One region of the Shewanella halotolerans genome, then DNA from elsewhere that is predicted to be linked to it. Evidence: predicted binding sites of a transcription regulator. Region 1 holds the regulator's gene; the other holds the start of a gene.
The links. Region 1 encodes sigma-54, which starts transcription at its own class of promoters, with help from an activator protein. Its sites were predicted from a motif close to GTTGGCACGNNNNTNGNNT; they were not measured.

Region 1 (4,680 bases):
CGCAGGTGAGCAGATCGGTAATGCGCACACCGCCAAGCAGGCTGTCGCGCTTATCCACCACATAGAGGGTATCGGTGGCATCGGGCAGCTCGCCGCGGATCCTCAGGTAACGCAAGATCACATCTATGGTGACATCGGGGCGTACGGTTACGGTGTCCGTGTTCATGATACTGCCGGCGGTGTCTTCAGGGTAGGAGAGGGCTTGCTCTACCCTGGCCCTGTCTTGCGCCGTCATCGACTGCAACACCTGATTGAAGACGCTGTCGGGCAGGCTACGCAGTATGTAGGCCAGATCGTCAGTGTCCATTCCTTCGGCCGCCTTGGCGACGCGCTCGGGACTCATCTGGGTGATCAGGGTATCTTTGAGCTCTTCGCCTAGCTCGTCGAGGATCTCCCCCGTGTGCTGCTGATCGATCAGCTGCCAGAGCACCTGACGGGTTCGCGGTGGTGAAGATTCCAGGATGAAGGCGATATCAGAGGCGGCCATGTCGTGCAGCATGCTGCGCACATGGACAAACATGCCGCTGCCTAAGGCTTGAGTTAGCTGATTAATGCGTTGATCTGTGGTTTCACTATCTAACACTTCGATCGGCATAGCTCCTCCTTTGGCAGTTGATTGAACGGCTTGGGTGGTAGGCTTGTAAGTCTATGATAAGTATAGGACGAAATTAAGCGGGCACCGCAAAGCGAGCCGATTATACGGCCTCATCGAATTTGGCGTCAATAAGAGCGCTGATGGCATCTAAGGCCGCCTGGGCATCTTTGCCTTCGCTGGTGATGGTGATGGTTTTACCCATGCCGGTTTCGAGCATCAAGAGGCCGAGTACGCTGGCGGCAGAGGCCTGTTTATCGCCCTGGATCAAGGTGACCTCGGCGTCGAACTTGGCGGCGAGCACAGCCAGTTTGGTCGCCGCTCTGGCGTGCAGGCCCAACTTGTTGCAGATGGTCAGCTCGCGAGCCAACTTAGTCATGCTTTAGCTCTCGGTGGCGCGCCTGAACCTTATGCTTGCCCTTGTTGAACAGCTTGGCGAGCTGGTCGGTCACATAGACAGATCTGTGTTGGCCGCCGGTGCAGCCGATGGCGATGGTGAGGTAGCTGCGGTTGTTGCGCTCCAGGTGTGGTAACCAGGTCTCCAGCAGGTTTTCGATCTGCCAGATGAACTTGTTGACCAGGGGTTGCTGACTCAGAAACTGCTGCACAGGCTCATCCAGGCCGGTTAGAGGCCTTAGCTCAGGTTCCCAGTGGGGATTAGGCAGGAAGCGCACGTCGAACATGAAGTCGGCTTCGGTCGGCATGCCATATTTAAAGCCGAAAGACTCGAAGTTGATCACTAGCTCCTTGTCGACCGTGCCCAGCAGGATCTCGCGCACCTTGTCGCTCAACTCATAGATGTTGAGGTTAGAGGTGTCTATGTAGTGATCCACGAGTTTGGCTATGGGATCGAGCAGCTTGCCCTCGAGCTGAATAGCCTCCTTGAGGGAGACCTTAGAGCGCGACAGCGGATGTAGCCTGCGGGTCTCGCTATAGCGCTTGAGCAGCACATTGTCGCTGGAGTTCAGGAAGAAACTTAAGATTTCGGTATCTTTAGGGAGCTTGGCCAGCTGCTTTTCCAGCTGGATCTCTTCGCTTGGCATGTTGCGCACATCGACGCTGATGGCCACGAGCTCGCTGCGCCCCTTGAGCTGCTCAAGCAGGGACTCCATCATCTGCAAGGGCAGATTGTCGACACAGTAGTAGCCTAGATCTTCTAGGACCCTGAGTGCGACGGATTTTCCCGATCCTGAGCGTCCGGATACCAAAACCAATTTCATTGGGTGATCACCTGATAGAGTTCGGATTCGTCTTGGGTCTTTCTTAGCTGCTTCATGATCGCCTTATCATTGAGTTTCTCGGCCATAGCGGCCAGGGTGCTAAGATGTTGCTCGCATTGATCTGCGGGCACCAATAACGCAAAAAGGATATCGACGGGCTGATTGTCAATGGCATCGAATGCGATTGGTTCAGCACATTTCACCAGTACGGCCACGGGTTGATCTATGTTAGTCAGCCGCCCGTGAGGAATCGCGATACCATTGCCTATACCTGTGCTGCCCATTTTCTCTCGAGCCAGAAGGCTTTCAAATATTTCTTGAGAGGAGAGGGTGGGGTACTGGACAGCGGCTAAGTCGCTGATAAGCTCCAGTACCTTTTTCTTACTGCCCGGAGTGGCGCAGGTGGTGCACTCCGGCCGCAGGATGGTACTCAGTTCCATCGTTAATGTTTAGTAAGCTTCTCTTTGTGTTTAATGACCTGACGATCGAGTTTGTCAATCAGGGAGTCTATCGCGGCATACATGTCCGCATGTTCGGATGTTGCGAACACTTCTCCGCCACGGAGATGTAACTTTGCCTCAACCTTCTGTTGCAACTTTTCGACATTTAATACAACGTGCACATTATTGATCTGATCGAAATGACGTTCAAGCTTTGTGAATTTCTCTTCGATGTAGCTTCGTAGAGATTGGGTGATCTCGATATGGTGCCCAGTCAGGTTTATTTGCATAAAGATAGTCCTCCAGTTTCCAGGTTTGTTTTATAAGCTCTTGCGCTGATTCGAGGGCGGTATAAGCATTGCCTCGCGATACTTGGCAATGGTGCGTCTAGCCACCTTAATACCCTGTTCGGCCAAGAGTTGAGCCATCTTGCTGTCGCTCAATGGCTTTTTCTGGTTTTCCGCAGCAACCAGCTTCTTGATGAAGGCACGTATTGCTGTTGAAGAGCACTCTCCGCCATCGTCGGTACCGACGTGACTGGAGAAGAAATATTTAAGCTCGAAGATCCCTCTCGGGGTATGCATATATTTTTGCGTGGTCACACGTGAGATGGTGGATTCATGCATCTCCACCGCCTCGGCGATGTCGTTCAGTACCATGGGCTTCATCGCCTCTTCGCCAAATTCGAAGAAGCCTTGTTGGAAGTCGACGATACAGTTGGTCACCTTGAGCAGGGTCTCGTTGCGACTCTCCAGGCTCTTGAGGAACCATTTGGCTTCCTGCAGGTGGCCGCGAATAAACTGGCCGTCCGCCTGACTCTTAGTGCTGCGGGCCATGGCGGCGTACTGCTGGTTGACGTTGATCTTGGGCATGCTGTCTGGGTTAAGCTCGACTACCCAGCGTCCCTTCTTCTTGGTGACGGTCACATCTGGGATCACGTACTCGTCGCGGCTGGCGGTGATGGCGAGCCCTGGACGGGGATTCAGGGTCTGGATCAGGGCGATGGCATCCCTCAGCTCATCTTCCTTGAGCTTGGTCTTGCGCATCAGCAGGCGGAAGTCGCGTCCGGCGATGAGATCCAGGTGTTCCTTGATCAGCATGCGGGCGTTAGCGATGTGCGGCGTGTCGTCACTGTATTGGGCCAGCTGGATCGTCAGACATTCGCTGAGGTCGCGGGCCGCCACGCCAATAGGGTCGAAGTGTTGTACCCGTTTGAGCACCGCCTCGACCTCGTCGAGTTCGATCTCAGGGTCGCCCATGGCCTCGAGAATATCTTCACAGGTCTGGGTGAGGTAACCGCGCTCGTCGATAGCGTCGATGATGGCGGTAGCGATGGCCAGGTCGTTATCGGAAAAAGGGGTCAGGTTCTTCTGCCATTCCAGGTGTTCATACAGACCTTCGCTGGTCTCGCCCTGAAAAGGCATGTCGTCGTCGCGCATGGCGCCCGAGCTTGAGTTTGGTGAGGCGGTGTAGACCTCATCCCAGGTGGTATCTACCGGCAACTCGTCTGGCATGGAATCTTGAGTCAGGGCATCTGAGGTCTCGACCCCTGAGTTATCCTGGCTCGAATCCAGCTCTATCTTGTCGTCGTACTTGTTGTCGAAGCTGTCGCTGACGCTATCGTCTTGCAGCTCGATGCTGGCGCTCTCCTGCTCTTCATCCAACTCCAGTAACGGGTTGGATTCTAATGCCTGCTGGATCTCCTGCTGCAACTCTAATGACGACAACTGCAACAGACGTATGGCCTGCTGTAGCTGGGGCGTCATGGTGAGATGCTGACCCATTTTGAGCTGAAGTGACGCTTTCATCGTACTGCTATTCCCTTGTTTCTAATTATAAAATGAGAAAGCTCTGGCTATATGTGCCGGACAAATATATCGGATAGTTCCTAAGGCCACAATTAACGCGTGGTTTTTCCTCTGTGGCCCCATTATAAGATTAACTATAGCTTGAATTGTTCACCTAAGTACACTGCTCGTACTTGCTGGTTGTCTAAGATTTCGGCGGGTGTGCCCTCGGCGATCAGATTACCATGGCTGACGATATAGGCTTTCTCACAGACGTCTAATGTTTCGCGCACGTTGTGGTCGGTGATCAACACCCCCAGGCCGCGATTCTTGAGCTGCTCGATGATCTTCTTGATGTCGATGACCGAGATGGGATCGACCCCGGCGAACGGCTCGTCGAGAAGAATAAACTTAGGGTTGGCGGCAAGCGCCCTGGCGATCTCCACCCGGCGACGTTCACCGCCCGAGAGTGCCATGCCGTGGCTGTCACGGATATGGGTGATGTGGAACTCTTCCAGCAGGTGTTCCAGCTCCTCTTCGCGGCCATCGTTATTAAGATCGCTGCGGGTCTGGAGTACGGCCATGATGTTGTCCCGCACCGAGAGCTTACGGAAGATACTGGCTTCCTGAGGCAGGTAGCC
Region 2 (4,680 bases), 320 kb from region 1:
CATGTGATCACGACATTGGTACTTCCATGTACATTCCCCCGCCGCACAGGCGCTAGGCTAACCAAGCGGCCATGGAAGTAAACAACCCCACTAAACACCAGTTCAGGTCGACGCTAAGAATCGAAACGCCTATGGTTCCCGGCTGCACCTGCCGCAGGTAATAGATTAACCACCAAGCCATGGTGTCAAATAACTCAGCTAAACAACCGTATGAGCCAGAAGCTTAATTGCTTAAATTCATCACCTCGAATGACAACAAATAATGCTTAGTCGAAGAGACGTTTAGATGAGGGTGTAAGCACGCTTTTGGCTCTCGGCGGCATGGCCAAATATGTTCCCTACATTTATTGGCATTCCCTACATCCATGTAGGTCAGTACCGCCGTGAAGCCCACATGGATGTGCTCAAAAAACATCCCTGTTTAACAGCCAGTTCGGCATCCATGCCTCTCGTTCGTGAGCCAGAAGCTGCGCTTCACTCACCGTGCCAAAAGAGTGCTTGCACATCCCTCGCCGGGCAGGCGATAGGTTAACCATGCGGCCATGGTGTCAAATAACTCAGCTAAACACCCATATCATCTAAGGCTCTAAGGAATCCAACTTGGCGCCACGGCTGAACATCTGGCCAGCTAACGCCAGATACAAAAAACCCCGGCCATCTGCATGGTCGGGGTTTTGGGCTAATCGACTGCACCTAAAAGGTGCGGGTCAAATTAAGCGTCTTTCGAGGCGCGGCTAGCACGCTTACGATCGTTTTCGGTCAGGTGACGCTTACGCACGCGGATGCTTAGCGGAGTCACTTCTACCAATTCGTCGTCATCAATGAACTCGAGCGCCTGCTCTAGGGTCATCTGGATGTGCGGTGTCAGTACCTGAGCTTCGTCGGTACCAGAGGCACGCATGTTGGTCAGCTGCTTACCTTTCAGACAGTTAACTGTCAGGTCGTTAGCGCGAGAGTGGATACCCACTACCTGGCCTTCGTAAACTTCTGCCGCGTGACCGATCATCAGACGACCACGATCTTGCAGACCGAACAGGGCGAAGGTCAGTGCTTTACCGGTAGCGTTAGAGATCAACACACCGTTCTGACGTTGGCCGATATCGCCACCCTTCACTGGACCATAATGGTCGAATGAGTGGTAGATAAGACCTGTACCAGAAGTGGCTGTCATAAACTCGGTTTGGAAACCAATCAGGCCACGGCTAGGAATGATGAAGTCGATACGCACACGGCCTTTACCGTCTGGCTGCATGTCGCGCATGTCGGCCTTACGGGTACCTAGCTTCTCGATCACCGCCCCTTGGTGCTCTTCTTCAACGTCAACGGTTAGGGTCTCGTATGGCTCGCACTTCTCGCCGTCGATCTCTTTAACGATAACTTCTGGACGTGATACGGCCAGCTCGTAGCCTTCACGACGCATGTTTTCGATAAGGATAGACAGGTGAAGCTCACCACGGCCCGATACGCGGAAACGGTCTGGGCTCTCTGTCTCTTCGACGCGCAGTGCCACGTTGTGTACCAGTTCCTGTTGCAGACGCTCAAGGATGTTACGTGAAGTCACGTACTTACCTTCTTTACCAGCGAATGGCGAGGTGTTTACCTGGAAGGTCATGGTCAGTGTTGGCTCGTCAACAGACAGAGGAGGCAAGGCTTCGGCGCTGCCCACTGCACATACAGTGTCAGAGATCTTCAGCTCGCCAAGACCTGTGATCGCTACGATGTCGCCGGCATTAGCTTCAGTCACTTCATGACGGTCCAGACCCATGTAGCCAAGTACCTGGCCGATCTTACCGTTACGCGTGGTGCCATCGGCGCCCACTACGGTAACCTGCTGGTTCACCTTAACGCTACCGCGCTTGATACGGCCAACGCCGATAACGCCCACGTATGAGTTGTAGTCCAGCTGAGAGATCTGCATCTGGAAGGCACCTTCGGCATCGGCGTCAGGTGAAGACACTTTCTCGACGATGGTCTCGAACAGTGGCGTCATGTCAGTACCAGTCTCTTCAGGATCCAGAGTCGCGAAACCGTTCAGTGCAGAGGCATAAACGATTGGGAAGTCTAGTTGCTCGTCGGTAGCACCCAGGTTGTCGAACAGATCGAATACTTGATCGATAACCCAATCAGGGCGCGCACCCGGACGGTCGATCTTGTTGATCACTACGATAGGCTTAAGACCTTGAGCGAAGGCTTTCTTAGTCACGAAACGTGTCTGTGGCATTGGACCATCGACCGCATCAACTAGCAGTAGCACACAGTCAACCATAGAAAGTACACGTTCAACCTCGCCACCGAAGTCGGCGTGGCCAGGGGTATCAACGATGTTGATACGGTAATCGTTCCACTTGATGGCAGTATTCTTCGCCAGAATCGTGATTCCACGTTCCTTTTCAAGATCGTTGGAATCCATCACCCGCTCAGCGGCCTCTCCTCGAGTCTCAAGGGTTCCAGACTGTGCCAGCAACTTATCAACCAGGGTCGTTTTACCATGGTCAACGTGTGCAATAATGGCGATGTTACGTAAATTCTCTAACACGGATAAACCTCTTACCATCGAAAAAATAGGGTATTGATAACAGCCCTAATAATAGCTGTTGCAATAAAAAACGTGCCATTCTACTCTAGCGAGGGGCTCTCGCACAGGATTATTTTTTAGTCAGCTATGAATAGTCATGTTTATATTGGTGCGCACCATATTGGTGAATGCACCATCAAGAGGCATCAGCTGCACCTTTATGGTGCAATAACGAGATTCCCGCCACCTACCTTCTTTATTGTTCCCATAAAAATCAATACGTTAAACTTTTGGCACGAGTCTAGCTTTACTCATGCCAGAACCGCGTTGGTCGCAACGCTGAATGATATAAGAAGGGCATCCCCTCTACTCTACTCGGAGACTTTAGAATGTCAGTTGAATCAGTTTTACAACAACTAGAAGAACTTGAAGTTAAGTTTGTTGATTTGCGTTTTACCGATACTAAAGGTAAAGAGCAGCACGTATCTATTCCTGCTCACCAGGTTGATGCCGATTTCTTTGAAGACGGTAAAATGTTCGACGGTTCATCTATTGCTGGTTGGAAAGGCATTAACGAGTCAGACATGGTACTGATGCCAGACCCAACGACCTTCGTTCTTGACCCGTTCACCGAAGAAACCACTGCCCTGATCCGCTGTGACATTCTCGAGCCAGGCACTATGACTGGTTACGACCGCGACCCACGCTCTATCGCTAAGAAAGCCGAAGAGTACATGGTTTCTACCGGCATTGCCGATACCGTACTCATTGGTCCTGAGCCAGAGTTCTTCCTATTTGACGACGTTAAGTTCGGCACCGACATGTCAGGCTGTTTCGTTAAGCTAGACGCTAAAGAAGCGGCTTGGAACTCAGGCACTCATTACGAAGACGGCAACACAGGTCACCGTCCATTCGTGAAAGGCGGTTACTTCCCAGTAGCACCGGTTGACTCTTCTCAAGATCTTCGTAGCGCCATGTGTCTTGTTCTGGAAGAGATGGGTCAAGTAGTTGAAGCTCACCACCACGAAGTGGCGACTGCCGGTCAGAACGAGATCGCGACTCGCTTCAACAAGCTGACTGAAAAGGCTGACGAAATCCAGATCCTTAAGTACGTGGTTCACAACATGGCCCACGCTTACGGCAAGACGGCGACCTTCATGCCTAAGCCAATCGTTGGCGACAACGGTAGCGGCATGCACGTTCACCAATCACTGGCTAAAGACGGTGTAAACCTCTTCTCTGGTGACAAGTATGCGGGTCTGAGTGAGACTGCTCTGTACTACATCGGCGGTATCATCAAGCACGCTCGCGCGCTGAACGCCTTCACTAACCCAAGCACCAACTCGTACAAGCGTCTTGTGCCTCACTTCGAAGCACCAGTCATGCTGGCCTACTCGGCACGTAACCGCTCTGCGTCTATCCGTATCCCAGTAGTGCCAAGCCCTAAGGCACGTCGTATCGAGACTCGCTTCCCAGATCCAACGGCTAACCCATACCTGGCGTTCGCTGCACTGCTGATGGCTGGTCTTGACGGTATCCAGAACAAGATCCACCCAGGCGAAGCCATGGACAAAGATCTATACGATCTGCCAGCGGAAGAAGCGGCTGAGATCCCACAGGTTGCAACCTCTCTTGAGAACGCACTTGAGAACCTGGATGCAGACCGTGAGTTCCTTACCAAAGGCGGCGTATTCTCTGATGACTTCATCGATTCTTACATCGCGCTGAAGACAGCAGAAGCTGAGAAAGTGGCTCGCACCACTCACCCAGCCGAGTTCGAACTGTACTACAGCCTATAATCCTCGCCTCTAAGCTAGGATTAGTGCTCGAAAAGGCCGCCCCATGAGGCGGCTTTTTTTATGGCTTTTATTCGATGCCGGGACTCTCTTTTCAACTCCCAGTAAAGACTCCACCGATGCGAAACGTGCATCGCGCTGAAGACAACAGAAGCTTCGAGTCTGGCTCGCACCACCCAGCCGAGTTCGAACTGTGCTAAAACCTGTAAGCCTATAATCCTTGCCGCTAAGCTAAGATTAGCGCTCGAAAAGGCCGCCACTTAAGGCGGCTTTTTTATGCCTTTTTACCACCAGATAAACTTGGCTTAAGCGCCTGACGTCGGGCATAAAATTGATTTAACTTTATGGCCAAACTGCTATCATGATCAC

Region 2: glnA (glutamate--ammonia ligase) is a predicted target of sigma-54. The motif match lies at 2,805-2,823, and genes of this name have one in related genera.

Annotation. Positions count from the first base shown of each region.
Region 1 is NZ_CP080417.1:3,986,095-3,990,774, reverse strand. It holds gene mgtE (magnesium transporter) at 1-595, opposite strand, end outside; gene K0H81_RS17255 (HPr family phosphocarrier protein) at 696-971, opposite strand; gene rapZ (RNase adapter RapZ) at 964-1,812, opposite strand; gene ptsN (PTS IIA-like nitrogen regulatory protein PtsN) at 1,809-2,252, opposite strand; gene hpf (ribosome hibernation promoting factor) at 2,255-2,542, opposite strand; gene K0H81_RS17235 (RNA polymerase factor sigma-54) at 2,573-4,060, opposite strand; gene lptB (LPS export ABC transporter ATP-binding protein) at 4,195-4,680, opposite strand, start outside.
Region 2 is NZ_CP080417.1:4,309,509-4,314,188, forward strand. It holds gene typA (translational GTPase TypA) at 713-2,536, opposite strand; gene glnA (glutamate--ammonia ligase) at 2,905-4,314, shown strand.